DNA from 3 places in the Brooklawnia sp. genome. Region 3 is predicted to be linked to each of the others. Evidence: predicted binding sites of a transcription regulator. Region 3 holds the regulator's gene; each other region holds the start of a gene.
The links. The regulator LexA, encoded in region 3, represses DNA repair genes until DNA is damaged. The targets are predictions, from matches to a motif close to TCGAACANNTGTTCGA.

Region 1 (10,408 bases), on a different contig from region 3:
CGCCACTCGCTGATCGACATGGAGATCACCACCACCGGCGATATCTATATCGACGGCCACCACTCGATCGAGGACACCGCCATCGCGATCGGGCAGGCGCTCAAGATCGCGCTGGGCGACAAGCGCGGCATCCGCCGCTTCGGCGACGCCACCGTGCCCCTGGACGAAGCCCTGGCGCGTTGCGTTGTCGACGTTGCAGGACGCGCATATGCCGTGTTCACCGGTGAGCCGGAAGGACAGATCTATGCCCGCATCGGCGGCACCGGTCCGCTCTACGCGGGCTCGATGACTCAGCATGTCTTCGAATCGCTGGCCTTCAATGCGGGTATCTGCGTCCATCTCACCTTGCTGGCCGGACGCGAACCGCACCACATCGTCGAGGCCGAATTCAAGTCGCTGGCCCGGGCGCTACGCGTCGCAGTCGAGCCTGACCCCCGCGTGACGGGAATCCCGAGTACCAAGGGCGCGCTGTGATCGAACCGACGATAGGGGTTCTCGACTACGGGTCAGGAAACCTCCACTCGGCATGCCGGGCACTCGAGGCCGCCGGAGCCCAGGTGCGACTCGGCAGCAAGCCGAGCGAGTTCGCCAGCGCCGAGGCACTCGTAGTGCCAGGTGTGGGTGCTTTCGCGGCATGCATGGCGGGGCTGCATGCGGTCGGCGGCGTCGATCTGGTGCGCGACTGGGTCGGCTCCGGACGAAAGCTGCTCGGTATCTGCGTGGGCCACCAGGTGCTTTTCGCGCACGGTGTCGAGCGCGGGGAGCCCGCCGATGGCATCGGCATCTTTCCTGGTACCGTGGAGCGGTTGGCTGCCCGACGGCTGCCGCATATGGGCTGGAACACTGTCGAGGCGCCAGCACAGGCGGGCGTTTTCGAGGGGCTCCAAGATCGAAGGTTCTATTTCGTCCACTCGTACGGAGTGCATGCCAGCGACGACGATGGCCAAGCTTGCGTACCTGCGGATGCCCGCATCACCTGGTGCGAGCACGAAGGAGATAGGTTCATCGCTGCCGTCCAGTGGGGCAGCGTGACCAGCACCCAGTTCCACCCGGAGAAGTCCGGAGCGGCTGGGGCACAACTACTACGCCATTGGCTGGCAAGTTAGGGTCGTTCAACGTGTCCATGACGAACACTTCAACCTCAGCAGATTTACAGCGGCTGGTGCTGCTGCCGGCGGTCGATGTCCAAAACGGCAAGGCGGTGCAACTCATTCAAGGGGCCGCCGGCAGCGAGCGGGTCTTCGGTGACCCGCTGGAAGCAGCGCTGCGATGGCAGTCCCAAGGCGCCCAGTGGCTGCATCTGGTCGATCTCGATGCGGCTTTTGGGCGCGATTCCAACGCGGAGCAACTCGCCGAGGTCATCGCGGAGCTGGAGATCGACGTTGAATTGTCCGGAGGCATCCGCGACGACGCTTCGTTGACACGCGCTTTGAGCACCGGGGCCCGCCGCGTGAACGTGGGTACTGCGGCGCTGGAGAAGCCCGAATGGTGCGAGAAGATCATCGCCGAGCACGGCGACCGGATCGCGATCGGCCTCGACGTGCGCGGTAACCAGCTGGCCGCGCGTGGCTGGACAACCAGCGGCGGTGACGTCTTCGAGACGGTGCAGCGCATGACGCAGGCCGGCTGCGAGCGCTTCGTGGTGACCGATGTCGCCAGCGACGGCATGCTGACCGGGCCGAATCTGGAACTGCTGGGTGCGGTTTGCGCTCGTACCGGCGCCAAGGTGGTGGCCAGCGGCGGCATCTCCTCATTGCACGACCTGAGGATGCTGTCGGGGCTGGTGCCGATCGGTGTCGAGGGTGCGATCATCGGCACCGCGCTTTACGTGGGCAACTTCACCTTGACCGAGGCGTTGGCCGCCGTGCATGACCCACTGGCGAGCTGAGACGTGAGCCCAGATGCGCGAGCAGCAACTCTCCTGGGGAGAGGCCATCGTCGAAGGAAGTCTGGAGTGGTCGTTCCTCACCCGTGACGACCTGAGCGAGGTATCCGAGCTTTGCGCTGCCATCGAGTACTTCGACGATCCCATCCAGCACCGCGAGTTGGGCGGCCTGACCGAAGACTTCGAGCAGGATTGGGCGTATGCCTCCAATCACGCAGTCGTCGGACGCGACCGCGGCGGCACGATCGTGGCCTACGGCTGGAATCACATCACGGCCCCCGACGTCCAGCTTCCCCATGCCTGGATGGAGATCGGGGTACATCCGGCCTGGCGGCACCACAAGATCGGCGTCAAGCTGGTGGCCTGGCTGATCTCACGCGCCAGGGCCTGGTACCAGCATCTGCGGGAGACCCGTCCGCTGCTCGGCCCGCTCTGGGTCGGTTGCGCAACCGACGAAGGCTCCCGGGTGGCCGCCGATCTCGAGGAGAACGGCCTGCTGAAGCCGCAGCGCTGGTTCTGCGATGCCCATCGCAGCCTCACCGATGGGGCGTTGCCGCTGGTGCTGCCTCCTCCCGGCATCGAATTGCGGTCTTTCGAACGATCCTGGTCGGACAAGGTCCGTCAGGCCCACAACACGGCCTTCGGCACCAGGCATGGTTCGCACGACGTCGCGCCGGACGCCTGGGAGCGCTCGCTGGAACGCCCCGATTCGCGTCTGGACTGGTCGTGGATCGCCGTGCAGACCAACAACCCGGACGCCGGGGTCGTCGGCTACGCGGTGAACTCGGAGATCATCGAGCGCCAGAACGGCTGGCGTGAGGGATGGACCGAACGGATCGGCGTGCTCCCCGCATACCAGCGGCACGGCCTCGCCCATGCGCTGCTGGCGGCCTCCATGCGCACCTTCGCCGATCACGGCTGCGTCTTGGCGGGCATCGGGATCGATACCGACAACCTGCCGAGAAGCGAGTCGCTGTTCGGCGGCATGGGTTATCGTTTCGAGGACAAAATGGTCCTCTTTGGAGCCACCTTCGACGACTGAGTAAGCTAACGAAGGTTCGTCGGGTGTACGTAGGGGGATAGTCATATATGTCAGGCCACTCGAAGTGGGCAACCACGAAGCACAAGAAGGCTGCGATCGATGCCAAGCGCGGCAAGCTGTTCGCCAAGCTGATCAAGAACATCGAAGTCGCGGCTCGGCTCGGCGGTGGCGACATTGCGGGCAATCCGACTCTCTATGACGCGGTTCAGAAGGCCAAGAAGAATTCGGTTCCCAACGACAATATCGACCGTGCCGTCAAGCGTGGCGCGGGCGAGGGTGCCGACGCCGTGAACTACGAGTCGATCATGTACGAGGCGTACGGCCCGGCCGGCGTCGCGATCTTGATCGAGTGCCTGACCGACAACCGCAACCGTTCGATCTCGGATGTGCGAGTGGCGGTCACCCGTAACGGCGGCACCATGGCCGACGGCGGTTCGGTGCAGCGGCTGTTCAACCGCAAGGGGGTCGTGACCGTGGCCAAGGAGCAGGAGGTTGCCACCGAGGGCCGCAAGACCCAGACTCGCTCCATCACCGAGGACGACTTGCTCGAAGCCACCATCGAGGCCAATGCGGAGGACATCTCCGATGAGGGGGACGCTTTCGACTTGATCAGCGACCCCAACGATCTGGTCGCCGTCCGCAAGGCCGTGCAGGCCGCCGATATCGACTACGACTCGGCCGAAGTCCAGTTCGTCGCGAGCTTCGACCAGGCCATTGATTCGGTTGACGACGCGCAGAAGCTCTTCCGCATCGTCGATGCCCTCGAAGACCTGGACGATGTCCAGACCGTCTTCACCAATGCAGACCTGAGCGAAGAGGTCCAGGCCGCGCTGGACAGTGACGACTGACCTTGGCCCCATTGAAGAAGAGTGTCCGGCGCGCCTGAGCCGGGCACTCTTTGTCGTGGCCTAGAATCCGAACGTGTGTTCGCAATCCGACGGGTGGTGCCATGCGTGTTCTTGGCGTTGATCCCGGCCTGACCCGATGCGGTGTCGGAGTCATCGATGCCGCATCGGTGCGTTCCCCGCAGCTGGTCGCCGCCGGAGTGGTGCGCACCTCGCCGGGCCTCGACCATGCCCACCGGCTGCTGGCCATCGAGGAGGGCCTGGAAGCCTGGGTGCAGGCCAATCGACCCGAGGTCATCGCAGTCGAACGCGTCTTCGCCCAGCACAACGTGATGACCGTCACGGGCACCGCTCAGGCGGCCGGCATCGCGATGCTGATCGCTGCCAGGCACGCAATTCCGGTGGCACTGCACACCCCGACCGAGGTGAAGGCCGCGATCACCGGATCCGGGCGCGCCGACAAGGCCCAGGTGGCCGCGATGGTCGTCCGCATTCTCAAACTGGACGAGGCCCCCAGGCCCGCCGACGCCGCCGACGCCGTGGCACTGGCGCTGTGCCAGCTGTGGCGGGGTGGCTCGGTCAATCGCTACGCGGCCGCAGTGCAGGAACACGCGGCCAGAACAGGACGACGATGATCTCCCAGCTCCGCGGAACCGCCGTGGCCCTCGGCCCGAACTGGGCGGTGATCGATGTCTCGGGCGTAGGGTTCAGGGTCTCCTGCACGCCGGGCACCGCCGCAGGCCTGCGGCCAGGCGCCGAATGCACCGTGGCGACCACCTTGATCGTCCGGCAAGACGCGCTGACGCTCTTCGGTTTCACCGATGCGCACGAACGGCAGGCCTTCGAGATGCTGCAGCTGGCATCCGGAGTAGGGCCCAAGCTGGCGCTGGCGGCGATCTCGGTGCTGAGCCCTGCCGAGGTCGTCTCCGCGATTCAAAGCGATTCGGTCGCGGTACTGATGAAGGTGCCCGGCATCGGACGCAAGGGCGCCGAGAAGATCATCGTCGAACTGCGCGACCGCGTCGGCGCGTTGGCTGCGCAGCTCGACACGAGCGATCACGTTGGTGTTCCGGACGGTGAGCCGTGGCGCGAGCAGGTCTCCAGTGGTCTGCAGGGCCTCGGATGGTCGTCCAAGGACGCGGATGCCGCCGTCGAGAAGATCGCTCCACTGGTGGTCGACGATCCGCAGATCTCACTGGGTAGGCTGATGAAGGCCGCATTGCAGTCGCTGGCCCGAGCCTGAGGAGTCCCGCACCGTGACCCATTCCCCGGTCGATCCGTGGCCCACACCCGACGAGATCGCGGCCGAAGGCGCGCTGCGTCCCTCGGCGTTGGCCGATTTCGAAGGCCAGCCGCGCGTGGTCGATCAGCTCAGCCTGGTCCTGCAGGCCGCCTTGCACCGGGGGAGCACTCCCGATCATGTACTGCTGTCGGGTCCGCCGGGGCTGGGCAAGACGACATTGGCGATGATCATCGCCAATGAGATGGCTGTGCCGCTGCACATCACCTCGGGGCCCGCGATTCAGCACGCCGGCGATCTGGCGGCCATCTTGTCGGGGCTCACCGAGGGCGAAGTGCTCTTCCTCGACGAGATACACCGGATGAGCCGGCCGGCCGAGGAGATGCTCTATCTGGCGATGGAGGACTTCAGAGTGGACGTTGTGCTGGGGAAGGGTCCGGGCGCCACCGCCATTCCGATCGAGATCCCGCCGTTCACCCTGGTGGGTGCGACGACCAGAGCGGGTTTGCTGCCCGGGCCGTTGCGCGACCGCTTCGGTTTCACCGCTCAGCTGGACTATTACGATTCGGCCGACCTGGAGCGGATCGCGGGCCGCTCTGCCACCAAGCTCGGCATCGCGCTGGACGCGGAGTCTGCTGCGGAGATCGCCCGACGCTCGCGCGGGACGCCCCGTATCGCCAACCGCCTGCTGCGCCGCGTGCGCGACTATGCCCAGGTACACAACGGCGGCATCGTGAACCCCCAGTTGGCTCGCGATGCCCTGGAACTCTACGAGGTCGACCCGCTCGGTCTGGACCGTCTCGACCGGGCCGTCTTGAATTCCATCTGCCGCAAGTTCGCTGGTGGGCCCGTCGGGTTGTCGACACTTGCCATCAGTGTTGCCGAGGAGACCGAGACGATCGAAGAGGTCGCCGAACCCTTCCTGGTTCGACTCGGCTTCTTGATGCGCACGCCGCGTGGACGCATTGCCACGCCTGCCGGCTGGGCTCACCTGGGACTGACCGCGCCTGTCCAGGAAGCGTCCGGTGGCCAGCCGGAACTCTTCGGTTGACGGTCATTCACAGGTCCTGAGCGTGAAAAACGCATGACCAGATGTGGTGATCCCAGCTGTACTCGGTAAGATCGCTGGAGTGCGTGCGGGTGTGCGCGCTCCTGCACGTCCAGGCAACGGCCTGGTTGCTGACTAGTGAGGGTGTCTTACATGGAAATTCTGCTCATCATGGCGGTCTTCATCGGCCTGATGTACTTCATGACCGTCCGTCCGCAGAAGAAGCGGATGGAGGAGCAGCGCAAGATGCTTGAGGCTCTACAGCCCGGCTCCAGGGTGTTGCTCAATTCGGGCATCTTCGGAACGATCCGGGCAACTGCCGATCAGCAGATGGTCGTCGAACTGGCTCCCGGCGTCGAGGTCACCGTGCTCAGGCAGGCCGTGATGCGCGCGGCCAAGCCGGATGAAGAAGAGTTCGAGTTCACCGACGATCAGGCCGCAGTTGCCGCTGACAGTTTCCGCGCCGACGACATCGACCGGTCCTTCGCCGAGATCGTTGAGGGCGACGCGAACGTCATCGACCAGCCCGTGGCCGAAGCAGCCGTGGCCGCTACCGATGAGACCGAACAAGCCGCGGGCGAGGCTGACGAGGCAGCATCGGACGCCATCTATAAGCCCGGCGAGAACGTCATCTACCAGCCCGGTTCGAACGAGGTCAGCGCCACCGACGACGCCGGCGAGCGTCCGCAGGAACGCTGACAGGAGCAGCCCCCAGTGGCATCATCTGCACAAAACACAAGTTCATTCAGGCCCGGGCGGACGCTGATCGGTTTCGCGATCGTCGTCGTAATGCTTTTCGCCCTGATGGCGGTCACCGGCACCTGGACGCCGCGGCTCGGTCTGGACCTGCGAGGCGGCACCACGATCACGTTGACCGCCCGGACCAGCGACGGCAGTACCGTTCCCCGGGAAAACCTGGAGACGGCACGCACCATCATCCAGAACCGCGTCGACTCACTCGGCGTCGGCGAGTCATCGGTGACGATCCAGGGCAACGACAAGATCGAAGTCGCTGTGCCCAACACGAGCAGCGACGAACTGGTCGAACTCGTGGGCGCCACCGCGAAGCTGGCCTTCCGCCCGGTGATCGCCTCCCAGCAGATCCAGCAACCCGACACGTCCACGGCTGAGCCGTCCACTGCTGCCACCCCGAGCGGTGAGATCAGCGCGGACGAGTCCGGGTCGGCCAGCCCGAGCAGTGCCCAGTCGTCCGCGTCTTCGACCACCACCGAGCCCAGTTCCGCTCCAGCCAGTAGCGCTCAGCGCCGCCCGATGCCCCAGTTGCCCACCGAGCCTCCGGCATCGAGCACTCCGCGCCCGACCGTGCCGGGCGATCAGCCGCTCACCCTCGATGAGGAGTTGAACTACAGCCCGACCCAGCAGGACGCAGAGGACTTCGCCGCGTTCCAGTGCGGCGACGAGTTCCCGGATGTCTCCGATCAGCCTCTGATCGCCTGCGATCAGACGGGCACCTATAAGTACTTCCTCGGCCCTGTCATCCTGAGTGGCGAGCACGTCACCGACGCGACTGCGGGCATCCCGCAGGGTGAGGTCAGCTGGATCGTCTCACTGACATTTGACGATGAGGGCTCGGCGACCTTCGCGGACGCCACCGAGGGGCTGTCTGCCAAGTCCGCGCCGCAGAATCAGTTCGCGATCGTGCTCGACCGCGAGGTGATCTCGGCGCCGAGCGTCAGCGAGCGGATCACCGGCGGCAAGGCGAGCATCTCGGGCACCGGCATCACCGAAACCACGGCCAAGTCGCTGGCCACCACGCTTCGCTACGGCTCGCTGCCGGTGGATCTGGAAACCAGCTCCGTCGACACGGTCTCGCCGGTGCTGGGCGGAAACCAGATGACCGCGGGCATCATCGCCGGCATCATCGGCCTGTGCCTGGTCATTGCCTATAGTCTGATCTACTATCGCGGGCTGACGATCGTTGTCGCCGGCTCTCTGTTGGCCGCCGCGACTGTCACCTACGCGGTGATGGTGCTGCTCGGCTCGGCGGTCGGATTCGCGCTGAACCTACCCGGTATCGCGGGCGCGATCGTGGCTATCGGTGTGACAGCGGACTCGTTCATCGTCTACTTCGAACGAATACGTGACGAGATTCGCGAGGGACATAGCCTGCGCCATTCCATCCAGTCCGGTTGGCACAAGGCACGGGGGACCATCCTGATGGCCGATGGGGTTCAGCTGCTGGCCGCCGTGGTGCTCTATTTCCTGGCGATCGGCAGTGTGAAAGGCTTCGCCTTCACCTTGGGCGTTACGACCGCGATCGATCTGCTGCTGGTGATCTTCTTCACCCACCCGTTGATGACCCTGCTCGGCCGGACGAAGTTCTTCGGCGAGGGCCACAAGAATTCCGGTTTGGATCCCGAGCATCTGGGCGTCAGCCGCGCGTCCCTGTTGGGACGCCGCGGTTCGGTCCGGAAGCGAACCAAAGCCGACGTCACCGGCAAACCCGGCGCCAGCAAGAAAGCCGAGGAGGCCAGCCATGAGTGAGACCAAGGTGGCCCCGCCGGCCAAGAAGATGACATTCGCGCACCGGCTGTACACCGGTGATTTCCAGTTCGATTTCATGGCGCAGCGCCGTCGGTGGTACACCATCAGCGCCGTGCTGCTGTTGATCTCGGTGCTGGCGGTCTCGGTTCGTGGCCTGAACCTGGGCATCGACTTCGTGGGCGGCTCGGTCTTCCAGGCACCCGTGCACGTCACGTCGTCCACGGTCGATGATTTCGCCGCTGCCGTCAACAACACCGGAGTGGCCGATCTCGACCTGCAGGTGAACACGGTCGGCGATTCGACAGTGCGGATCCAGACTCGCAGCCTCGACACCGAAACCGTCATCACGGTGCGAGAGGCGATCGCCGAACAGGCCGGCGTTTCCTCCGACGATGTCGCGTACTCGTTGATCGGCCCCTCCTGGGGTAAACAGATCACCCAACAGGCACTGGTGGCGCTGGTCGTCTTCCTGGTGCTGGTGGGTATCTTGATCTGGGCGTACTTCCGGGAATGGAAGATGTCGGCCTCGGCGCTGATAGCGCTGCTGCACGACCTGGTCGTAACGGTGGGCCTCTACGCCCTCGCCGGTTTCACGGTGACCCCTGCGACCGTTATCGCGGTGCTCACCATTCTGGGCTACTCGCTGTACGACACGGTGGTGGTCTTCGACATGGTCCGTGAACAGACCAAAGATCTGAAGCACCAGTCGCGGACCTACACCGAAGCAGCCAATGCGGCGGTCAACCAGGTGCTCGTCCGGTCGATCAACACCACGATCATCGCGGTGCTGCCTGTTCTGGCAATCCTGATTGCCGGGCTGGTTGTGCTGGGTGGCGAAGGCCCGCTGGCCGACCTCGGCCTGGCCATGCTGATCGGCATGATTTCGGGTGCCTACTCGTCGATCTTCCTGGCCGCTCCGATGCTCGCCCAATTGCGCGAGCGGGAGCCGGCGATGATCAAGCATCGCGCCGCCCTGGAGAAGGCCAAGCGACGCGGTAGGGCCAAGGTCGTGGCCTCGGTCGCGACCACCGACGACAAGGTGAGTGCCGCCGGCGTACCGCTGACGGCACTACCGGCCGACGGTGCGCTCGAGTTCGCCACCTCGGGCGACGACGACGCCGATTCTGCGCAGCCGGGTGAGTCCACGGACACCGACGGCAGCGGCATCACAGAGCCGAAGGCCCGGGTTCAGCCGTCCAAGAGGTCTCGTTCGTCGAGGAAGAAGTGAGATGACCGATCAGCGAGTGATTCGTGCGGCCAATCTGATTCGCACTGTGCTGGACTTTCCGAAGCCCGGCATCAGATTCCGCGACATCACTCCGTTGCTGGGCGATGTCGAGGCCTTCGGCGATGTCATCGATGTGATGGCCGAGCATGCCCCCTGTGACGCGAGCGTGGTCTGTGGGGTGGAGTCGCGTGGCTTCATCTTCGGTACCCCGCTCGCGCTTCGGCTGGGGGTAGGCTTCGTCCCCATCCGTAAGCCGGGCAAGCTGCCCGGCGCGGTCGTGGAGGAGAGCTTCGACCTGGAGTACGGCTCGACGACACTGGCCGTTCACACAGACGCCCTGCTGCCTGACGACAACGTGCTGCTGGTGGACGACCTGCTCGCCACCGGTGGGACGCTGCAGGCATCCAAGCGGCTGGTGGAGCGGTTGGGTGCCAGCGTTGCGCAGATTCAGGTGGTGTTGGAGCTGGTCGGACAGCCCGGACGCGAGACCCTGATCAACGATGGGGTGGACGACATCTATGCGCTGATCGGTATCGAGGACTAAGGGCCCCTCCTAAGCCGCGAATACCCGGCGTTCTGCACAGGGAATACACTCAGGTAAAACGTGTGAGCGGA
Region 2 (10,408 bases), on a different contig from region 3:
TCGCGGTTACTGACCTTGCGTCCGGCCTTCTGCCACGGCGTACCGGTGGGTACGAAGACCACCTCCTGTAAGCCGAAGCGAGCCGCGACCTCGCTCGCCGCCACCAAGTGGCCGTGATGGATGGGATCGAAAGTGCCACCCATCACGCCCAGGCGGTACCGATGTTTACCATCGCGAATGCGAGCGAGCCCCAGGTCGATTGACTCGTGGGCCTGTTCACCGACGTCGGTCATGGGCAGCACAATACTGGTCACACGCTCACGGTAGGTAGTCGTTGGTGGTGGCCTGTGCGCCGTCGACCTGGCCTTCGAGCAGACCGTTGTCGAACATCCAGGACGCATAAGTCGCCCAGTCGGCGGCCGACTGCTTGCCGAAGTCCTCGGCGGGGAGCAGCGCCAGCGTCGCCTCGACCATCGCAGCCAGTACCTGCGGCTCGTAAGAGCCCTCGGTCTGCGGGGTCAACGCGTCGATCGCCACGTGAGAATCTGCCACCGCCGCAGCTTGACCGGCGGCGGTGCCGGCAAGAAATGCCTTGACGCGCTCGACATAGTCAGCGTCGGTTTCAAGTCGCTTCGGATTGGCGATGATGACCAGTTCCGAATAGTCGGGGACGCCCAATTCGGTGGCCGGCAGGACGACGACATCGGTCTGGGCAGCCAGTTCGACACCCTCGATATTGCGGAAGGCGCCGAAGATGGCGTCCACCTGATCAGTGAGCAACGCCTGATTGAGGCTCTGCTGAACGTTGGGCAGTTCGATGCTGTCTGGGTTGACTCCTGCCTTGCGGGCAATGAAATCGATCGTCGGCTCCTGGGAGGCCAGCCCCGACAGTCCGATGGTCTTACCCGCGAGATCGCTCGCGCCGGCGATGCCCGAGCCGGCCTTGGTCACCAGCGAGGTCAGCGAGGTGGGGATGAGGGCTGCCACCGAGACCACGTCCAGCCCGGATTCGACTGCGATCAGCGTGTCCGGCTCGTACGAGATGGCCAGGTCGACACGTCCGAGCGAGACCTCGCGGGCGGCGTCAGCGGTATTCGATGGGGTGGTGAAACTGACCTGAATGCCGGCATCTTGGTAGGCGCCGATCTGCTGGGCCGCATAGAGGGCCGCATGATCGGGATTGGGTGCCCAGTCGAGCAGCACGCTGACATCGTCTGCCGCACCGCCGGCCCCGGAGGCCGATGCGTCGGGCCGGCTTGCGGACGATCCGCAGGAGCTCAGCGTCAGGCAGGCTGCGACACCCAGCGCGATCGAGGTGAGTAGCCGTGGAGTCTTCATGGGGTGTTCTCTCTTCTTGGTAGGGAATGGCTTCTTCGTAGGGAATGGCTTCATCGGATGCCTTCGGCCCGGTGGCCGAACGTCAGGAAGTGCCGTCGCTTTCGCTGGGTTTGTTCCAGGGGCAGACCCAGCGTTCCAACCCGGTCACGGCGGCCAGTAACGCGGCCGACATGATCGTGAGGACGACGACCTGCGCGAAAACGAAATCGGTCTGCATACGTGGGATGGCCTGCAGCATCAGGTAGCCGATGCCGTTGGTCGAACCCGTGTACTCGGCGAAGACTGCTGCGACGGGCGCGAAGGTCACCGAGACCCGCAGTCCGGCGAAGCCGCGCGGCGCAGCGAAAGGCAGGCGCACCCGCCAGAAGAGTTCGTGCCGTGAGGCGTGCAGACTGCGAAGGGTATCGATCAGCCGGGCGTCCACAGCACGTATCCCGGCCAGCAGATTGAGTGCGACCGGGAAGAAGCAGAGCAGCGCGACCACGATGACCTTGGCAGCCATGCCGTAGCCCAAGGCGATGGTGAGCAGCGGGCCGATGACGATGATCGGGATCGCCTGCGAAGCGATCAGCAGGGGTGTCATGGCCGATCCGATGACCGGCAGATAGCCGGAAACGATGACGACGATCACCGCCACCGCGACGCCCAGCACAATGCCGGCGAGCGTTTCGCCCAGCGTCAGCCAGGTGGCCGAGCCGAGCCTGGTCGGCCAGGTCGTGATCAACGAGTCCAGCACCGCCCGCGGAGAAGGAATGACGTAATCGGGAATCGCGCCACTGGCGGTCACGCCGATCCAGATTGCCAGCACCAGCAGGACCGTGACCGTCGGCGGCAGGATCTTGCGCCGCAGGTAGGAATTCATCGGTCCGCTCCCGGGATCGCATCGCGTGGACCGGTACCGCCGGGATCCGCGAACGATTGCAGGATCTCCTGCCGAGCCTTGGCGAAGGCAGGGTCACCGAGGAGCAGTTCGCGGGGCCGCTCGTCGTCGAACCAGCCGGGCCAGCTGGCCGCGGCGGTCGCCGGCTCCCCCGGTGCGACTCCTGCCAGCAGCACCACCTCCCGGGAGAGCAGCAGTGCTTCGTCCACATCGTGGGTGACCATGATCAACGTGGCGCTCGAGCGGATGATCGTACGCCGCAGCCACTGCTGGATCTCGGCACGGGTGATGGCATCCAGCGCGCCGAGCGGCTCGTCCGCGAGCAGAATCGGCTTGTCGGCGAGCAGCGCCCGCGCCAGTGCGGCCCGCTGACGCATGCCGCCCGACAGCGCGGCAGGACGCGCGGATTCCCAATCCGACAACCCCCATTGCTGCAACGTGCCATGCGCCCGGGCCCTGGCCAGGGGGCGCCTGATACCGCGGTTGCGCAGGCTGATTGCGACATTGTCGAGCAGGTTCAGCCACGGCAGCAACGAATCGCCTTGGGGCATGATCGCACAGGACGCGAGCCTGCCGGCGGGGTCGTCGTGTCCGAGCACGCTGACCGCTCCGGTGTCCGGTTCGCGCAGCCCGGCGATGATCGAGAGCAGTGTGGATTTGCCGCAACCCGAGCGTCCGATCAAGGCAATGTGTCGGCCCTCGGGAACGGCGAGTCGCACTCGTCCCAAGACAGCGCGCTCGTCCTTCGGGTAGCGATAGCCGAGATCGTGGACGACGACCGCGGACGCTGAAGAATCGGCCGACACATCGGTGGCCATCGACATCCCTCCGCTCATCCGAATGAGGTCAGGTTCAACGGGTGTCATCTCAGCCCCGGCGGGGCACCCCGTGTCGTCTTAACTAACGCGCCGAACTATAGCAGTCCGCCTCAGGTTCGGGCGTGGTGATGCGGATGGCTCCTGCTGCGGTGACCGTGTAGCGGTAGCCGTGGGGTGAGGTCCAATGGTAGACGCCCGGGGTCGGCTGTGAGAGTGTCCACTTTCCGTGAGTTTTCGCACGGTGGGCTTTTCTTGACACGGGTCCGAGGTTGCCGAGGCGGGTTTGACCTGGTCGGCCCTTCACGTAGGCAACTGTGTGGTCGGCATCACAGTTGGACGCCTTCGTGGTGGCGTAGGGGAAGATGTCCACGGGGTTGCGCTGTTCGAGAGCGAAGCGCATCTTGGTCGGTGTTTCGTAGCAGTCGACGGGACGCAGGCCCGCGGGATCAATGATCGGCCGGAGGGTGACTTTCGCTCCAGCGAGAAACTCTGGGAGACGCGCAGTGAGGAGCGGACCCCAGCCCTCGACGCGTGCGACACCGGTGGCACTGCTCGACTCGTTGGCGCTGAGAGCAGGGTCGTCGGACGAGATATGCACGATCAGGGTGCAGTCGATCGGCTTACGGACCACGGTATCTGCTGGCGAGCTGGCGCCTACCTGGGTGGGACTTGGCAAGGCGAAACCTGGCTGATCGTTGGCCAGCCCGTTGTAGGCGTTTTGGGTGATGATCCCGAACGCGAGCGAACGTCTGCGGTCCACATCACGCAAGAGCGCAGTGTCAGGTTTGGCGGAGAAGAGAGTCGCGACATGATTCAGGACTTCGTTGAACTTGATGCCGTCTGCCGCATCGACGACCCCGAAGAGGTTCACGTGGCCATCTTCGATCGGTGAGACCCGGATCCGGCGGGAGTCCCGGCGGCCTTGTTCCCGCTGCATCGCGAGATCAGGGTCGGCTTGGATGATCTGTCCGGGCAGTGCCTTCATGACCCTGGCCCAAGGCAGCATCCCCACGCTCGTGGCGATCGCGGCATCGACCTTGCGCGCCGCCCGATAGGCGAGGTGGGAGCATTCGAAGCAGATCTTCATGGCCTGCCAGACGCGCACGCTGCCGGCGAGGACGGCTTCCCACAACTCGGGGTGCCGGTGGCGTAGGTCCAGGGCGTCACCGATCCTGCCGAGTGCGGTCTTCTGGGAGACCCCAAGTAGTGCACCTAGCTCGAGGGCGAGGAATTCGGCGACTTGAGGGGTGCCATCATGGCCGGGCTGAATCAATCGTTCAATGCCGGCGCCGACGGCTTCGTGGTCAATCTCCCAGCGGTCTGCTGCCCGGATGATCCCCACCAGTTCGGCGATCTCGGCGGCGACGAGCTGCTGATGCGCATGATCGATCGCCTCCAGAATCTCCCGGTTCGACTCATGTTCGATCACCAGCGCTGTGGAGAGCACCGGCTGCGCACTCGCTGCGGTCAACGCCGCGGCCGGCGGCCGCCGAGCTTCGCGGGGTTCCAGGAGTGTATGCTTCATGTTCTAATATTAATCGAACTCATGTTCGTCCGCAAGGGTTCCGGCAGGATCTTTTCACTGTCTTTGTTCGATTTAATCGACCCACGACCATTTCCGCGTTCCTGCGCTGCTGCAAGGTCGCCGGCCTACTGGCTCCGACAGCACGTTGCCATCGCGCCCGCGCGACAGAGTCAGATGGTAATCTGGCCCCATGCGCACAACCATCGATTCCGGCGGGCGGATTGTCATACCAAAGGAACTACGCGACGCCCTTGAGTTGAAGCCGGGACAATTCGTCGACATCGCCATGCTCGACGGACGCATCAGCATCGACGTATCCGGCGTCGGCATGCACTTGGAAACACCCGACGGCATTCCTGTCGCTATACCAGATGAGCCGATCGAGCCGCTCACCGTCGATACAGTGCGGGGCGTATTGGAGCATCTGCGCCGATGAAAGCGCTGGATACAGGCGTTGTCGTTGCTGCATTCGCCCGCTGGCACGACGCACATCACACCGCGCGCGCAGCGCTTTCCTTGCAGCCACAAATCGCCGGGCACTCACTCGTCGAGAGCTACAGCGTGTTGACGCGGTTGCCAGGCCCACATCGTGTCCGCAAAGAATTGGCAGCAGAGTTCCTTGAGCTTGCGTTTCCAGACGTACCGTTGTGCCTCAGCCCGCTGCAACTGCGCAGTCTCGTAACAACGCGGCTACCGGCACTCGGTATCGCTGGCGGAGCCGTTTATGACGCGATCATCGCGGAATCAGTACGGCTCGCTGGAGGCACGCTGATTACCCTCGATCGCAGGGCATTCACAACGTACGAGCGAATCGGATGCCCGGCTGAGCTTCTCACTTATTGATAAGCCCACTCACGAATCCGCGACGTGATCGAGCAGGATCAACGAATCCCGGTGGACGATCTCCCGCTCATACTGGGCACCCGGGTCGGCCGCGAGGCCGGACGAGCGACGCACTTCCTCAAGCTCGCCTTTCCGGACGAACCGCCTCATCTCCAACCCGCCGCTGCCCTTGAAGCTGCCTCAACGCATGGAGACGCGGTACTGGCTGGGCCGCAGACCGGTTTCCCGGCGGAACAGCTCGGCGAATCGTCCGGGAGATGCATAGCCGACGGCGGAAGCAACATGGGCGATGGTCAGATCATCGCGACGTAGGAGTTCTTTGGCGCGACGGATGCGGCAGCGATGCAGGTAGCCGATGGCGCTGACACCCGCCACGGCACGGAAGCTCTCCTTGAATTTGGTCTGGCCCATGCATGCCAGATTGGCTAGTTCGCCCAAGGCAAGCGCCTCTGCGTGGTGCCGATCGATATGGGCCATCACCGAATGAATGCGGCGCTGATCGTCCGCGCTGGTTCTGGACGCTCGGACGTCGGGCAGTCTCCTGGTCCGCTCAACCAACAGTCCCAGCACCTGAAGGACCGTCCCTTCGTACCACAGACAACTCCTCGGCGACTCTCCCGCCTTGGGCCACAGCCGCATGAGCTTCGCCCGCAGCTGCGGCCAGTTGCTGCCATCGGTATTCAGCGACTCGAAAGCATCGGCGACACCGCTGAACTGTCCCCCGTATTCCGCGTCCAGATAGCGGTGCGAATACTCGGGAGTGACCTCGACCCCGACACTTCTGATCGGCACTTGGCCTCGTACCAGGGCATGCCAGCCGGTCGGACGCGAGCAGTAGCCGGCGACGTGATCGGAGCGCAACACTCGTGGCGGATCGTATTGTTCACCGGCGATCGACTCATACCAGGTCACGCTCACGTAATCGGGCAGCGTGAAACTCAGTGGCGAATCCCGCGCCAGGGTGAAATCGTGAATGGCGATCGACCACTGCCCGGTGGGCGAATAGAGATGGTAGTTCCCGGCACCGACTTCTTCCGGCACCTCATACGACATCCAGGTTTCACCGAAACCGAGCGGCGGAGAGATCTGGCGGAAACCGAAGCTGGCAACACTCGGCTGATGGATGCCGCTCACCAGGTGTCGCACCGTCTGTAACCTCTCACCCAGTCGCATCGTGCCGAATCAGATACCACGATCGGACGCAGTCTTGAGCCGATCGGACGCTTTCCCTATACGCCAGACCAACCACGCCCTGCCGAACACTATATTCCACGAAGGTAAGGGTTGCCTAAGCTTGCCCCGGCCGGGAACCATCTGCTTGCCGAAAAGGGAATGAGCATGCGTGAGCAAGTCCGCGAAAACACCAGGACGACCCGGGCGTCCGATGCAAAGAAGGGGCTATCGGCCCGCGACCTGATTACCACCGGCATCTTCATCGCCATCTTCTTCGTCTTCACGATGGCCGGCGGAATGATCGCGATCAGCCCTGTACTGACCTTCGCCATGCCCGCAACGGTCGCATTGGTCACCGGGCCCATCTATCTGCTGCTCATCGCGAAGGTGCCCAAGCACGGTCCGATCATCATCCTCGGAGCCGTGATGGGCATCTTGATGTTCGTGACGGGCATGTTCTGGCTGTGGTCGATCGCCTATGTCGTGGCCGCGATACTGGCAGACCTCATCGCCGGAGCCGGCAAATTCAGTAACCGAACGCTGAATATCGTGAGCTTCCTCGTCTTCTCGCTGAACCCGATGGGCTCCTATCTGATGTTGTGGATCAGCCCGGCCAGCTACGCCGCCTATCTGACCGGCAAGGGCACCGACCCGGCGTATATGGAGACCATGTCCGCCACCGGAACGGTCTGGGTGCTGCCGGCGATGATCATCGCCATCCTGGTCTGCGGGCTGATCAGCGCATTGTTGGGGCAGAAGCTCCTGCGCAAGCAGTTCGAGAAAGCCGGCGCCACCGCGTGAGCGCACTGACCAGGAAGCAGCCTCGCCGCACGTATGTCGACCCCAGGACGAAGCTGGCGACGCTGCTGGTAGTGGTGCTCGCGACGATCGTCGCTCCTACCTGGCAGTGCGAGGCATTGGTCATGGGGTTCTCCGCGATTATCACGATCTCATGGGGCCGATGGCGCTACGCACTCCTGATGACCACAGCCTATGGGCTTGTCATCGCCGGAATGCTCGCACTCGCCTCGACAACCGCGAACGCCCTGACCACGATGGTGATGGCCTTCTTCATGCTCGTCCGCAAGGTCTTCCCGTGCGCCCTGCTGGCCGGCGGGGTGGTCTCGACCACGCGCACCGGCGAATTCATGGCCGCGCTCACCAAGCTGCGGGTGCCCCGGACGCTGTCCATCCCGCTGGCCGTGATGATGCGATATCTGCCGATGGTGCGCGAGGACTGGCATTTCATCTCGGACGCCATGCGAATGCGTGGTCTCTCGCCAACCCCGCTCGGGCTGCTGCGCACCCCGGCGAGAACGGTCGAGTGCGTCTATGTGCCCATGTTGATGTCCGCCAGCACGACCGCCGATGAACTGTCGATGGCGTCCATCGCCCGGGGTATCGAGAACCCTGCCCGGCACACCAGCCTGGTGCCACTACGCTTCACCGGCGTGGACGCCCTCACGCTGGCCTTGGGCGCCTGCTTGCTCGCCGTGATGATCGTGACCGGAGCAGCCCGATGATCCGTTTCGAGAATGTCAGTTTCAGTTACGACAGTGGCGGCGCCGAATCAGGGGTATCCGAGATCGATTTCGAGGTCGCGGCGGGCGAATGCGTGCTGTTCTGCGGAGCGTCCGGTTCGGGGAAGACCACGATCGCGAAACTGGCGAACGGGCTGGCCCCCGACTTCATCCCCGGCCAGATGAGTGGCCGGATACTCGTTGATGGCCGAGACCTCGCCGAATTGGAATCCTGGGAGCGAGCCCGGCTGATCGGGTCGGTCTTTCAGAATCCGCGCACCCAGTTCTTCAATACCGATGTGGCAGGTGAAGTCGCGTTCGCCATGGAATGCCTGGCTTGGCCCGGGCAACGGCTGCGGTCACGCACCAGCGAAGTGATGTCCGCGCTCGAGCTGGCGTCCTTGGCCGACCGCAGCATCTTCTCCTTGTCGGGAGGCGAGCGCCAACGGGTGGCCTTCGCGTCCGCCTATGCGGCGATGCCCGGCAACTATGTGCTTGACGAGCCGACCAGCAATCTGGACGCTCGAGCGACAGATCACCTTGCCGAGTATGTGCGGCTGGCGAAGGCCGAAGGGGCGTCCACCCTGGTCGCCGAACACCGGCTGTATTGGCTCAGCGACTGCGTTGACACGGTGGTCTGGCTGCGCGATGGCCGGATCGGCCAGGTCTTCACCCGCGATGAGTTCTGGGCTCTCGATGCGGGCGAGCGGGCCGCTATGGGGTTGCGATGCACCGACCTCGATGAGGTGGCCTGGTCGACGGAAGACCGGTATCGCCCGCTGCTCCCGGTGGAACGATCTCTTCTCGGCAGTGGTGGCCAATCCCACGAGGACGACGCAGCTTCGGCGTCCGGATACTATCTGGAAGCCGAATCCCTGACCGCGTCCTATCGCGGCAACGACGTGCTCACCGGCATCGACTTCGCCGCCCGCTCGGGCGAGGTGATCGCCGTCACCGGATTGAACGGCGCGGGCAAGACCACGCTCACGCGCCTGATCAGTGGATTGCACAAGAACGGCGGCGGCACCTTGAGGTGGGGTGACCAGCCGCTCACCCGCAAGAACCGGCTCAAGGTGTCGGCCATGGTCTTTCAGGATGTGAACTATCAGCTCTTCGCCGACAGCGTGCTCGCCGAGGTCACCTTCGGGCTCGACCAGAGCGAGCCAGATCTGGCCATCCGGCTGCTTGCCGACCTGGGGCTCGCCGATCTCGCCGAACGACATCCGGCAACCCTGTCAGGGGGCCAAAAGCAGCGGCTCGCGGTGACCTCCTGCATCGCGGCCGGCAAACAGATTCTCACCTTCGACGAACCCACCAGCGGGCTCGATCTGACCGGCATGGATCAGGTCGCCACCCTGGTCAAGAAGGTGGCCGCGGCCGGGAACCTGGTCTTCGTCGTCACCCATGATCTGGAGTTCATCGCCCGTGCCTGCACCCGGGTGCTGCACATCGCCGATGGCCGGCTTCAGCTGGATGCCACGCCCCACGAGCTGCCCATCGGCCACCTTGCGGCTCTCCTGGGCGGCCAGTCAACCAGTAGTCCTCAACTGCTGCAGGCAAGAGCCGCCGACCCCGACAGCTGTTCCCCGGCTACACCGTGACGAGCCGGATGCTCGGCTGAAACACTCGGGCGCTGATGCCACTCCTGGTCTTCTCACGAATCGGCGACATGGGTCAGCAAGATCAATGAATCGCGGTGCACAATCTCACGCTGGTATTGCGCTCCCAGGTCGGCCGCAAGGTCGAACGTCCGGCGTCCGAGCATGGCAGGCAGTTCGTCCGAGTCGAAGTTCACCAGGCCGCGGGCCACCGGGATGCCGGACGGGGTTACCAGGTCGACCGGGTCTCCGGCGGTGAAGTTGCCTGTCACCCGGGTGATACCTGCCGCCAACAGCGAGGCATTCGACCCGATGACCGCATGCACCGCTCCTGCGTCCATATAGAGCGCACCCCGTGCGACCGAGGCGTGTGCCAGCCACAGGAGCCTGCGCGGGCGCCGCTTGTCGATCGGTGAGAATGCCGTGCCCACCGCTGCCCCGTTGAGAATCTCCCCCACCTGGGACGCCCGCCCCAAGACCACCGGAATGCCCGCGCCGGTCGCGATCTGCGCCGCTTGGAGCTTGGTTGTCATGCCCCCTGAGCCGATATTCGAGCCGATCCGATGAGTGTCAACGGTGAGTTCCTCGACATCGGAGACAAAGCCGATCGGCTCCGAGCCGGGCTCGTCCGGATGCGCGGTGAACAACGAATCCACGTCGCTGAGCAGCAGCAATGCGTCGGCACGCACCATCTGCGCGACAAGCGCGGCCAGCCGATCATTGTCACCGAAATGAATCTCGTGGGTGGCGACCGTGTCGTTCTCGTTGATGAC
Region 3 (10,408 bases):
GGTGTTTCCTCTCACAGGTAGGTGCAAGCAATGATTGTAGTGATGCTCCCGGCTGCTGATCGGCCGGTCCGGTGTCAATTTGATGACAATGGCCTATCGACGGAGGTCTTTGTGCCCTCGGTCACCAAAGGCGGACGCGGATCAGCGAACCACCTTGACGGCCTTGTCGATGACGTCCTGCGGGACGACCACGCCCATCCGCTCGGCTGCTTGGAGGTTCAGTGAGATCTCGAGATCGCTCGCCACCGCGACCGGGATATCGCCCGGTTTGCCGCCCTCGGCGAGGTATTGAGCGGCCATCTCACCGGTCTGGACGCCCTGGGCGTGGTAGTCGACTGCCAGTGCCGCCATGGCTCCCCGGTCGACGGAGTCGGGGTCGGAGACGTAGAGCGGAACCTTGCGCTCCTCGGCAACCGCAACCAGCGCCTCGACCCCCGAAATGATGGTGTTGTCGGTACCCACGAAGAAGCTGTCCGCGCCCGACAGCGACTCGGCGCCTTGGCGCACCTCGGATGAAGCGGTGACGGTGGCCTCTTGGACGGCAAGGCCGAGCGCCGGTGCAGCGTCTTTGACCATCTGGGCCTGAATCTGGGAATTGACCTCGCCGGAGGTGTACAAGAGACCGACTGTCGAGACATCGGGAGTGATCTGTTTGATCAACTCGAGCTGGTCGGCGATCGGCGGCATGTCAGAGGTGCCGGTGATCATTCCGCCCGGAGCATCGACGGAATTCACCAGTCCGGCACCGACCGGATCGGTCACACCGGCGAAGAAGAGCGGGGTATTGGGCAGTGCCTGGGCCAAGGTGATCGCGGTCGGGGTTGCGATGGCCACCACGAGATCCTTGTCGGTGAAGCTGCTCGCGATGTTGGACAGCGTGACCTGATCGCCGGCGGCATTCTTGAGGTCGTAGACGACATCGGTGCCCTCAACATAGCCGGCGTCGGTCATCGCCTCCATGAACCCGTCACGCAAGGCATTGAGCGACGGGTGATCGACGATCTGAGCGATGCCAATCTGTAGCGGCTTGTCAGCGGATCCCTGGGACGAAGCGGAATCCGGTGAACACGCGGTCACAGCCAGCAACAACGACAGCACCAACCCGAATAGACGCTTCATGGAGTTCCTTCCCAACGACCTCTTCTTAGGACCCTCCGATGAACTATCGCGTCAGGGCCTTACGCCACCACGCCTGTGTCAGACCTGGAGCCACCCGCAGCTTACAGACCAGGATTTCCCGGCGACAGGCCGGGCTGTCACCGGGGAATCCTCGATCACGGCATGTGGTCCTAGCTGCAGCCGCTGGTCGCGCCGCAGCCCTCGCAGACGTAGCAGCTCCCGGATGGGCGCATCTTGGTTCCGCAGATCAAGCAGAGCGGTGCGTCAACGGCCAGACCGGTGAGAGCCTCCATCAGTTCGCTGGTGGTGTGCGGATGCGCCTCGATCAGGCTCGGCTGCAGCGGTCCGCCCGCGTCAACCCGGACGTTGTCGCCGGCGTCATTCTTCAACTGCTCCGACTCGGGAAGTTCGCTCTCCTCCTCCTCACTCAGGTAGCTGCCGGTCTCGACATAGTGAGCCCGCTCGGCCGCAGTGTAGATGCCGAGTTCGGAGCGTTCGTCGAAGGAGAGGTAGTCGAGGGCCAGCCGACGGAAGATGTAGTCCATGATCGACTGCGCGATCCGGATGTCGGGATCGTCGGTCATGCCGGCGGGTTCGAACTTCAGGTTGGTGAACTTCTGCACGAAGCTCTCCAGCGGCACGCCGTACTGCAGGCCGATCGAGACCGCAATCGAGAAGGCGTCCATCACACCCGACAAGGTCGAGCCCTGCTTGCCGAGTTTGAGGAAGACCTCACCGAGTCGTCCGTCGTCATAGGCACCCGAGGTCATATATCCTTCGGCGCCGGCCACGGCGAAGCTGGTGGTGCGCCCGAAACGCGATTTCGGCAGTCGCTTGCGACGCGGCCGGTACTCGATCCGCACCTCCGGCGCCGGAGCCTTCTCCTCCGCGATGCTGTTCTTGTCGTTGCTGAGCGGCTGGCCGACCTTGCAGTTGTCGCGGTAGACGGCGACCGCCTTCAGGCCGAGCCGCCAGCCCTCCATGTAGACATCGGCAATGTCGCGAACGGTGGACGACTCGGGCAGGTTGACGGTCTTGCTGATGGCACCCGACAAGAACGGCTGCACAGCTGCCATCATCCGGACGTGGCCCATCGGCTTGATCGCGCGCACACCCATGGCTGTGTCGAAGACCTCGTAGTGCGCAGGCTTCAGCCCAGGCGCGTCGACGACGTTGCCGTTGTCGCTGATAAAGGCCACGACGGCCTCGATCTGAGGATCGGAGTAGCCGAGATTGCGCAGCGCCCGGGGAACTGTGTTGTTGACGATCTGCATCGAGCCGCCGCCGACGAGCTTCTTGAACTTCACCAAGGAGAAGTCAGGCTCGATACCGGTGGTGTCGCAGTCCATCATGAAGCCGATGGTGCCGGTCGGTGCCAGCAACGATGCCTGCGCGTTGCGGAAGCCGTTCCGCTCCCCGATCTCGATGACCTGATCCCACTGCTTGGCCGCAGCCTGCTGCAGCCCCGCATCGATCTGGTTGATCGTGCGCAGCTCATCGTTGGCGCTACGATGCTTGCGCATCACCCGCTTATGCCCGTCCACATTGCGCGCGTACCCGGCGTAGGGTCCCACGACGCCTGCCAGTTCGGCGCTGCGCCGGTAGGCGGCGGCGGTCATCAGGGAGGTGATCGCTGCGGCGAGCGAGCGACCGCCCTCGGAGTCGTAGCCCTTGCCTAGCGCCATCAGCAACGCGCCGAGGTTGGCATAGCCGATGCCCAGCTGGCGGTAGTCGCGGGTCGTCTGGGTGGTGGCCTCGGTCGGGAAATCGGCGAAGACGATCGAGATGTCCATCGCGGTGATGATCAGCTCGACTGCCTTGACGAACTTCTCGACGTCGAAGCTGTCATCGTCGCGCAAGAACTTCATCAGGTTCAGGCTGGCCAGGTTGCACGACGAGTTGTCGAGGCTCATGTATTCCGAGCACGGGTTTGACGCCGTGATCCGCCCGGATTCCGGGGTGGTGTGCCAATCGTTGATGGTGTCGTCGTATTGCAGGCCCGGATCGGCGCACTCCCAGGCCGCCTGGGCGATCTTGCCGAAGAGCGCCTTGGCGTCCACCTCATCGATGACCTCTCCGGTCGTCCGGGCACGCAGACCGAACTTCGTGCCGTTGTTGACGGCCTGCATGAATTCGTCGCTGACGCGAACCGAGTTGTTGGCGTTCTGGTATTGCACGGATGTGATGTCCCTGCCGCCCAGATCCATGTCGAATCCGGCATCGCGCAGCGCGCGGATCTTGTCTTCTTCGCGAGCCTTGGTCTCGACAAACTCCTCGATGTCAGGATGATCGATGTCGAGGACGACCATCTTCGCCGCACGCCGGGTGGCGCCGCCCGACTTGATGGTTCCCGCCGACGCGTCGGCACCCCGCATGAAGCTGACCGGTCCGGACGCGGTACCGCCCGACGAGCGCAGCAATTCCTTGGACGAACGGATCCGGGAGAGGTTCAGGCCGGCACCCGACCCGCCCTTGAAGATCATGCCCTCCTCGCGGTACCAGTTCAGGATCGACTCCATGGAATCGTCGACCGACAGGATGAAACAGGCGCTGACCTGCTGAGGAGCGTCGGTGCCGACGTTGAACCAGACCGGCGAGTTGAAGCTGAAATACTGGTTCAGCAGCAGCCACGTCAGTTCCTGGCCGAAGACCTGGGCATCGTGCTCGGTCGCGAAGTAGTCGGCCTCCAGGCCGGTTTGCTGGTACTTGCCGACGACGCGGTCGATCAAGGTCTTGAGGCTGGCCTCGCGCGCCGGGGTGCCCAGGGCACCGCGGAAGTACTTCGTGGTGACGATGGTGGACGCGTTCAGGCTCCACGAGGTGGGAAACTCGACACCGCGCTGCTCGAAGACGACCTCGCCGGTCTTCCAGTTCGTCTGGACGACATCGCGCTTCTCCCAGGTCACCTCGTCGTAGGGATGGACGCCCTCGGTGGTGAACACTCGTCCGATCGTCAGCCCGCGAGCGTTCGGTGTCTCGGGCTTGTCGTCATACAAGGTGTCGGTCACGGCTGTCTCCTAGTGATTCGGACGTTTGGGTAGGACGTGTTTGGGTAGGACCTGTTTTGGGTAGGACGTAAAGATCAGTGTGCATCGACGGTCTGACAATTCTCTTCATCAGCCAGCGGAGTGGGCTGCTCACCCGGATCGGCGTCGGATCCGGCGCTCTCGCGCATCCGATCGATCTCGACGATGAAGTCGTCCACGCTTTCGTAGTGCTGATAGACGGAGGCGAATCTCAGGTAGGCGACCGCATCGAGTTCGCTGAGTGGACCGAGAATGGCCACCCCGACGTCTTCGGTCGGCACCTCGGCTTGTCCCGATGCCCGAATGGCCTCTTCGACTCGCTGACCAAGTTTGGCGAGCTGAGCCTCGGTGACCGGTCGTCCCTTGCAGGCTTTCCGGACGCCTGCGATCACTTTGTCGCGGTTGAATGGCTCGATCACGCCGGACTTCTTGACCACTACCAGTTGGGTCTGCTCAATGGTGGTGAAGCGTCGTTCGCAGGCAGGGCACTGACGGCGACGACGAATGCTCGCGCCATCCTCCGAAACTCGAGAATCGAGCACTCTCGAGTCGCAATGACGGCAGTATGGGCAGTGCATCGTTGCTCCTCAGCGCTGGGATGTGGATGGCATTGTGGACAGCTTGTGGACAACAACCACAATCTGTGGACAAACCACACTCGTGTAACTACTAGATGTAGAGAGTACGACCGAATCGTCCAGAGATCAAGCAGTTCGGCGAGCCTCAGACGAGGTTACGCACCACCACGAAAATCGCGCAGACCACTCCCGCGGCCCAGTACACCTTGGTCTGAGTGAGTGGACGCCAAGCCTCCGGCGGACGCAACGCCGGTCCCCCGGCGGATTCCACGATCCACGCCACCGCGCAACCCGCGATCAGCGGAATGACGATAACGAGCAGCGCGTTGAAGTGCCAGGCCGCAGCGAGGTTGCCGGTGAGCAACGCACCCGCCGCTCGAGTCGATCCGCACAACGGGCATTGAATGCCCGTCAGGGCCAGCAGCGGACAGGGCAGGCCGATACCGAAGACGAAATTGGTGCCTGCTATCGCGGCGCCCACAGCAGCGAAGCCGCCGAGGCGTGCTAGCGCGCGCACGGGCGAGAACGTCTCAGGATCGCTCTCGGCGGACTGCTGCATATGACCATTATCCGCACGGTCAGCCCTGCTGAACCCAACTGCCGAATAGGATCGGTGACGTAATGCAATCGTGATTGGAGGCAGCTGTGAGTAACGACTACTGGGGTCGCCCATCTGACGACCCTGGCCAGAACGCTGCAAATAGCGAAGAAAACGGCCAGACCGACCCGCAGGCCGCTGACCGGCCGAGCGACGAGCAACCCGGCAGCGACCAGCCCACCTACGGCGCACCCGCTTACGGACAGCCCACCGCCGATCAGCCCGGCACCGACCAGCCAGCATCTTCTGCATATGGTCAGCCCACCACCCCACCAACTCAACCGTCGACTCCCGGCTACGAACAGGCCGGAGGCTACGGCCAACCGTCGACTCCCAGCTACGGTCAGCCCAGCACCGGCTACGGCCAGCCCAGCACCGGCTACGGCCAGCCCAGCAGCGAATCGAGCACTCCGAGCTACGGCCAAGACTCGAGCTATGGCCAATCGGCCTCCTATGGGCAGCCGAGTTCCGACTCGCCCACTCCCGACTACGGTTCGTCATCGGCCTACGGCCAGACTGGTTCCGAGCAGACCACACCGGGTTACGGGCAGTCCGCATCGTACGGGCAGCCCAGCAACGAACCGCCCGCTGCGCCGTACGGGCAGCCGGGCGGATCGTCCTATGGGGGCTATGAGCAACAGCCCGGCGGACAGTCCTTCTATGGCCAAGACGCGCAGCCGAGCTACGGCCAGGACGCGCAGCCGAGCTACGGCCAGGACACCAACTCCGGGTCGACCAACCCCTACGGACAGCCCGCCGACCCATACGGTCAGCAGCAGGCGAGCTACGGCCAGCCGAACACCCCGTACGCCCAGCAGAACCCCGGCTACGGCCAGCCGACCGATTCGTACGCCCAGCAGAACCCCGGCTACGGCCAGCCGACGTACGCAGGCAATCTCTACGGTCCGGTCGGCGCAGCGGCGGCACCGTTGGCCTCCTGGGGCAAGCGGGCCGTTGGCGGACTCATCGACTACGTGCTACCGAGCATCGTCATCGGCACCATCACGGGCTTGTTCACCAATGCGTCCGGCGACACGTCGGCCATCGGCTCGATCATCCAGCTGGTTCTGGTCATCGGATGGCTCGTCTACAACTTCGGCTACGTCGGAGGCAAGACCGGAGTGACTCTTGGCCGCAAGATCGGAAAGACTCGTTTGGTCTCGGCTACCACCGGTCAGCCGATCGGGCCAGGTTTGACGGTGCTGCGCACCCTGGCACACGTCGTCGACTCGATCATCTGCTACATCGGATGGCTCTTCCCGCTCTGGGATTCCAAACGCCAGACGCTCGCCGACAAGATCATGAGCACCGTGGTGCTCGACGAGTCCGTGAGTGCCCCGCAGGATCCCTACGGTCAGCCTCAGCAGCCCTACGGCTACTGAGATCGGCGATCACCAGCGGCTGAACAGTTGGCGGGGCGGTTCCTTCAAAGGGACCGCCCCGCTTCACGTTTTCGCGGAGTCAAGGACCCTCAGGCCAAAAGGACTCCCCGCCGCCGGCCAAAACTTAGCGCCCTCCGGAGAATTAGGTGAGACCCGGCACCAACGCGAGATACTGCGACACGATCATCCAAGACCCCAGAACCACCGCCAGCGCGAAGCCTGCCATCATCACTGCCAGGCCACGATCGGTCAGCCTCAACTCTCCGCCCGCTGCGGTCGGCCGGACGACGGCACGACCAGACGCGGCCGATCGCACCACCGAGTAGGAGGCGCCTGCGAGCGGGCGCTTCGGCTGCCGGGGAAGACCGGCCCTCGTGGGCACGTAGCGCACCTGCGCGCAGGGCCGCTGGCCATCGTCCACCAGTCTGAGATGCCTTGAGCGGACGGGCGAGCCCGCGGCACGCCGAACATTGATCTGGCCATCAACCAAGATGCTCATCTTGCCTCCTCCATCTGCCCGGCCATCCGCCGTAGCAACAGGATCGAACGTTTGTTCGATGTTGAGCCTAGCCCCAAAGTCTCGATCGTTCAAGTGTTCGATTCAACACGGTCCTCGTCGCACCCTCATCCAAACAGGCAGCACTGACAAAAACTGAGGACCGCGTCCCCGACAAGCCGATCGCACAACACGACACGCTCGAACAAGTGTTTGAATCAGTGCGCCAAGTGCCTTATCATTGACGCATGATCACAGTGAGGCGTCCACCCACCGCCCCTCGGCGCGCCGGCCGACCATCGAAGGCAGACATTGCCCGGGATTTGGGCATCGACGATGTGGCCGAACTGCCCGACAGCTCCCAAGACGACCTGGGGTTGACCGCGCGTCAGCGTCGCATCCTCGAATTCATCCAGCAGACCGTCAGTGCCCGCGGTTACCCGCCCAGCATCCGCGAAGTGGGCGATGCCGTTGGGCTGACCAGCTCGTCCAGCGTCTCGCACCAGCTCAAGGCACTGGAGGCCAAGGGATTTCTGCGACGGGACCCCAATCGTCCTCGCGCGCTGGAAGTGACTCTTCCCTCATCCGCAGCCCCGGCACGAACCGCCACCGAGACCGACTCGAACGATCCCACCGGCTCCGCCGATCAGACTCCTCGTGCGGTCTCCGTGCCGGTGGTGGGCAGCATCGCGGCCGGCACACCGATCCTCGCCGAGGAGCGGATTGAGCAGGTACTTCCCCTGCCTCGCGAACTCGTCGGGCAAGGCACGCTCTTCTCGCTCAAGGTGCGCGGCGATTCGATGGTGGACGCAGCCATCTGCGACGGCGACTTCGTGGTCGTCCGACAGCAGCCCACGGCGGACAATGGCGACATCGTTGCCGCGCTGCTCGATGGCGAGGCCACCATCAAGACGCTGCGCAGACTGCCCGGGCAAGTCTGGTTGATGCCACACAATCCGGCCTATCAGCCAATCGACGGAAACAGCGCCTCCATTCTCGGAAAGGTCGTCGCCGTCTTGCGCCGCATCTGACCTTGGCCGTGCGGCGCCTCAGGACGCCGCGAGCCGTTGCAGTGCCTGGATGGCCGCCTCAGAATCGGTGGTCGTCCAAAACGGTGGCAGTGATGCCCTCAGGAAGCTCCCGTAACGTGCCTTGACCAGCCTCGGGTCCAGCACCGCGACTACGCCCTTGTCGCTGGACGAACGGATGAGTCGCCCGGCCCCTTGGGCGAGCAGCAGCGCGGCATGACTGGCGGCGACCTGCATGAAGCCATTGCCACCGGCCTGCGTAGCGGCCAACTGCCGGGCCTGCATCAGCGGGTCGTCCGGACGAGGGAACGGGATCTTGTCGATCACGACCAGCCGGCAGGTGTCCCCCGGTACGTCGATGCCCTGCCACAGCGACATCGTGCCGAGCAGCACCGACCGCTCATCCGCGATGAAGGTGCGGGTGAGTTCACTGAGATTCGCCTCACCCTGGCACATGACATTCATCCCGGGCAGCGCTCCTCGCAGGTGCTCGGCCGCTGCCTCCGCGGATCGCTGAGAGGCGAACAGACCGAGGGTTCGGCCGTCGGCGGCCCAGATCAGCTCGGCGAGTTCGGTCAGCGCATCGGGTCCGATACCGTCGCGACCCGGATTCGGCAACCCGGTCGCCACGTACAAGATGCCTTGTCTGCCGTAGTCGAACGGCGAACCGACATCGATCGCACGCCACTGTCCGGCGTCCCCCGCCTCGTCATCGGCAGCAATGCGATCGACTCGGCGGAGTCCCACGCTGCCCGCCAGCGGTTCGAATGCTCCGCCGATGGTCAAGGTTGCCGAGGTCAGGATCGTCGGATGATCCTCCAGCACCTTGTCGCGCATCAGCCCGGCAACCGACAGTGGAGCAATGTTGAGCTGGCGACCGAACCGTTCGCCGGCGCTCAGCCAGACGACATCGTGTTCGTCCAGCTTGGCCATCCGTTCGGCAATTTCGAAGATCTCCTTCATTGCCGAAGACGCCTGCTGCTGCTCTGGCTCGGCGGTCTGACCGGATGAGGGCGCCAGCCCGGAGACGGCCCGTCGGGTCACTTCGCGTACCAGTTCCGCGGCTTGCACGGCAAGGGAGCCGGGCTCGGTGATGCGGCCCGGGGCCACCTCGGCCAATGCCTGTGAAACGGTGTCGGCGGCTTCCAGGAGTTCGGCCGCCAGATCATCGTCCAGCCAGCTACTCGCACGTTTGGCGACCCGCTCGATCTGCTGCGGCGAGAGTTCACTGCTGGCCGCGCCCGTGACACGGTTGACCAGCTCGTGCGCCTCGTCCACGATGACCGGTCCGTGTTCGGGTAGGGCCGTACCCCCATGCATCGCATTGATGGCCAGCAGCGCATGGTTGGTGACTACCAGATCGGCCTGCCGGGCCCTGGCGCGGGACGCTTCGACGAAGCACTCCGCGCCGTAGGGGCAGGAGTTGGCACCCAGGCATTCGCGTACCGGCACCGAAACCTGCGCCCACGCCCGGGGAGAGTGACTCGGCGCATCGTCTCGGTCGGCCAGCCCGCCGTCGCTCGCCTGCTGGTCGGCCCATTCGCGCAACGCCAGCACTTCGGCTCCCAGTGCCGAGGTGGCATCGACCGCCGAGTCCCGGACGACATCGACCAACTCTGCCCCGCCCAGCAACGAATCCTGGCCGGGGCCTGCCTGATCGCGAACTCGCAGCAGGCAGACATAGTTCGAGCGTCCCTTGAGAACCTGCGTGCGGGGCTCACGGCCCAGCACCGAAGCCACCGCCCGCGCAGCGACGGGAATGTCCTTGTGCGCGAGTTGTGCCTGCAAGGCGAGGGTCGCCGTTGCAACCAAGGCGGTCTGTTTGGACTGCATAGCCCAGATCATGGCCGGGATGAGGTAGCCGAGCGATTTGCCGGTGCCGGTGCCGGCCTGCACGAGAAGGTGCACCTGGTCGTCAAGGCTCGCCGCGACCTGGTCACTCATCGTCTGCTGGCCGGGGCGCGATGTCCCACCGAGCGCAGCGACGGCAGCCGCCAGCGCCTGAGAGGCCTGCTGGGAGAGATCGCTCACCGCGGCTGCCCGGCGGTCTGAGCGTAGGGCGCCAACTGCGCGGCGAGATCGGCATGGACGCGTGCGGTGATCAGCGTGCCGCCGGCCTGATGCTCGAGGCTGACCATCTCTGACTCCCGGTGCAGCCGGTCGACCAGATCTCCGCGGTCC

Region 1: a site for LexA is predicted at 3,843-3,858, ahead of ruvC (crossover junction endodeoxyribonuclease RuvC). Genes of this name have one in related genera too.
Region 2: a site for LexA is predicted at 4,515-4,530, ahead of AAFP05_RS06115 (DUF222 domain-containing protein). Genes of this name have one in related genera too.

Annotation. Positions count from the first base shown of each region.
Region 1 covers NZ_JAVTWX010000072.1:45,553-55,960, reverse strand. The annotation lists gene hisB (imidazoleglycerol-phosphate dehydratase HisB) at 1-474, shown strand, start outside; gene hisH (imidazole glycerol phosphate synthase subunit HisH) at 471-1,106, shown strand; gene priA (bifunctional 1-(5-phosphoribosyl)-5-((5-phosphoribosylamino)methylideneamino)imidazole-4-carboxamide isomerase/phosphoribosylanthranilate isomerase PriA) at 1,124-1,888, shown strand; gene AAFP05_RS05130 (GNAT family N-acetyltransferase) at 1,902-2,927, shown strand; gene AAFP05_RS05125 (YebC/PmpR family DNA-binding transcriptional regulator) at 2,975-3,775, shown strand; gene ruvC (crossover junction endodeoxyribonuclease RuvC) at 3,877-4,407, shown strand; gene ruvA (Holliday junction branch migration protein RuvA) at 4,404-5,015, shown strand; gene ruvB (Holliday junction branch migration DNA helicase RuvB) at 5,029-6,063, shown strand; gene yajC (preprotein translocase subunit YajC) at 6,214-6,759, shown strand; gene secD (protein translocase subunit SecD) at 6,826-8,565, shown strand; gene secF (protein translocase subunit SecF) at 8,558-9,793, shown strand; gene AAFP05_RS05090 (adenine phosphoribosyltransferase) at 9,795-10,337, shown strand.
Region 2 covers NZ_JAVTWX010000085.1:18,732-29,139, reverse strand. The annotation lists gene nadD (nicotinate-nucleotide adenylyltransferase) at 1-233, opposite strand, end outside; gene AAFP05_RS06130 (ABC transporter substrate-binding protein) at 259-1,278, opposite strand; gene AAFP05_RS06125 (ABC transporter permease) at 1,361-2,140, opposite strand; gene AAFP05_RS06120 (ABC transporter ATP-binding protein) at 2,137-2,976, opposite strand; TPP riboswitch at 2,965-3,057, opposite strand; gene AAFP05_RS06115 (DUF222 domain-containing protein) at 3,059-4,501, opposite strand; gene AAFP05_RS06110 (AbrB/MazE/SpoVT family DNA-binding domain-containing protein) at 4,692-4,937, shown strand; gene AAFP05_RS06105 (PIN domain-containing protein) at 4,934-5,344, shown strand; gene AAFP05_RS06100 (hypothetical protein) at 5,354-5,494, opposite strand; gene AAFP05_RS06095 (AraC family transcriptional regulator) at 5,525-6,490, opposite strand; gene AAFP05_RS06090 (MptD family putative ECF transporter S component) at 6,683-7,318, shown strand; gene AAFP05_RS06085 (energy-coupling factor transporter transmembrane component T) at 7,315-8,040, shown strand; gene AAFP05_RS06080 (ABC transporter ATP-binding protein) at 8,037-9,638, shown strand; gene proB (glutamate 5-kinase) at 9,692-10,408, opposite strand, start outside.
Region 3 covers NZ_JAVTWX010000046.1:25,823-36,230, forward strand. The annotation lists gene AAFP05_RS03115 (ABC transporter substrate-binding protein) at 142-1,119, opposite strand; gene AAFP05_RS03120 (vitamin B12-dependent ribonucleotide reductase) at 1,290-4,115, opposite strand; gene nrdR (transcriptional regulator NrdR) at 4,202-4,723, opposite strand; gene AAFP05_RS03130 (DUF2752 domain-containing protein) at 4,869-5,282, opposite strand; gene AAFP05_RS03135 (RDD family protein) at 5,369-6,703, shown strand; gene AAFP05_RS03140 (hypothetical protein) at 6,846-7,202, opposite strand; gene lexA (transcriptional repressor LexA) at 7,448-8,230, shown strand; gene AAFP05_RS03150 (ATP-dependent DNA helicase) at 8,249-10,171, opposite strand; gene hflX (GTPase HflX) at 10,255-10,408, opposite strand, start outside.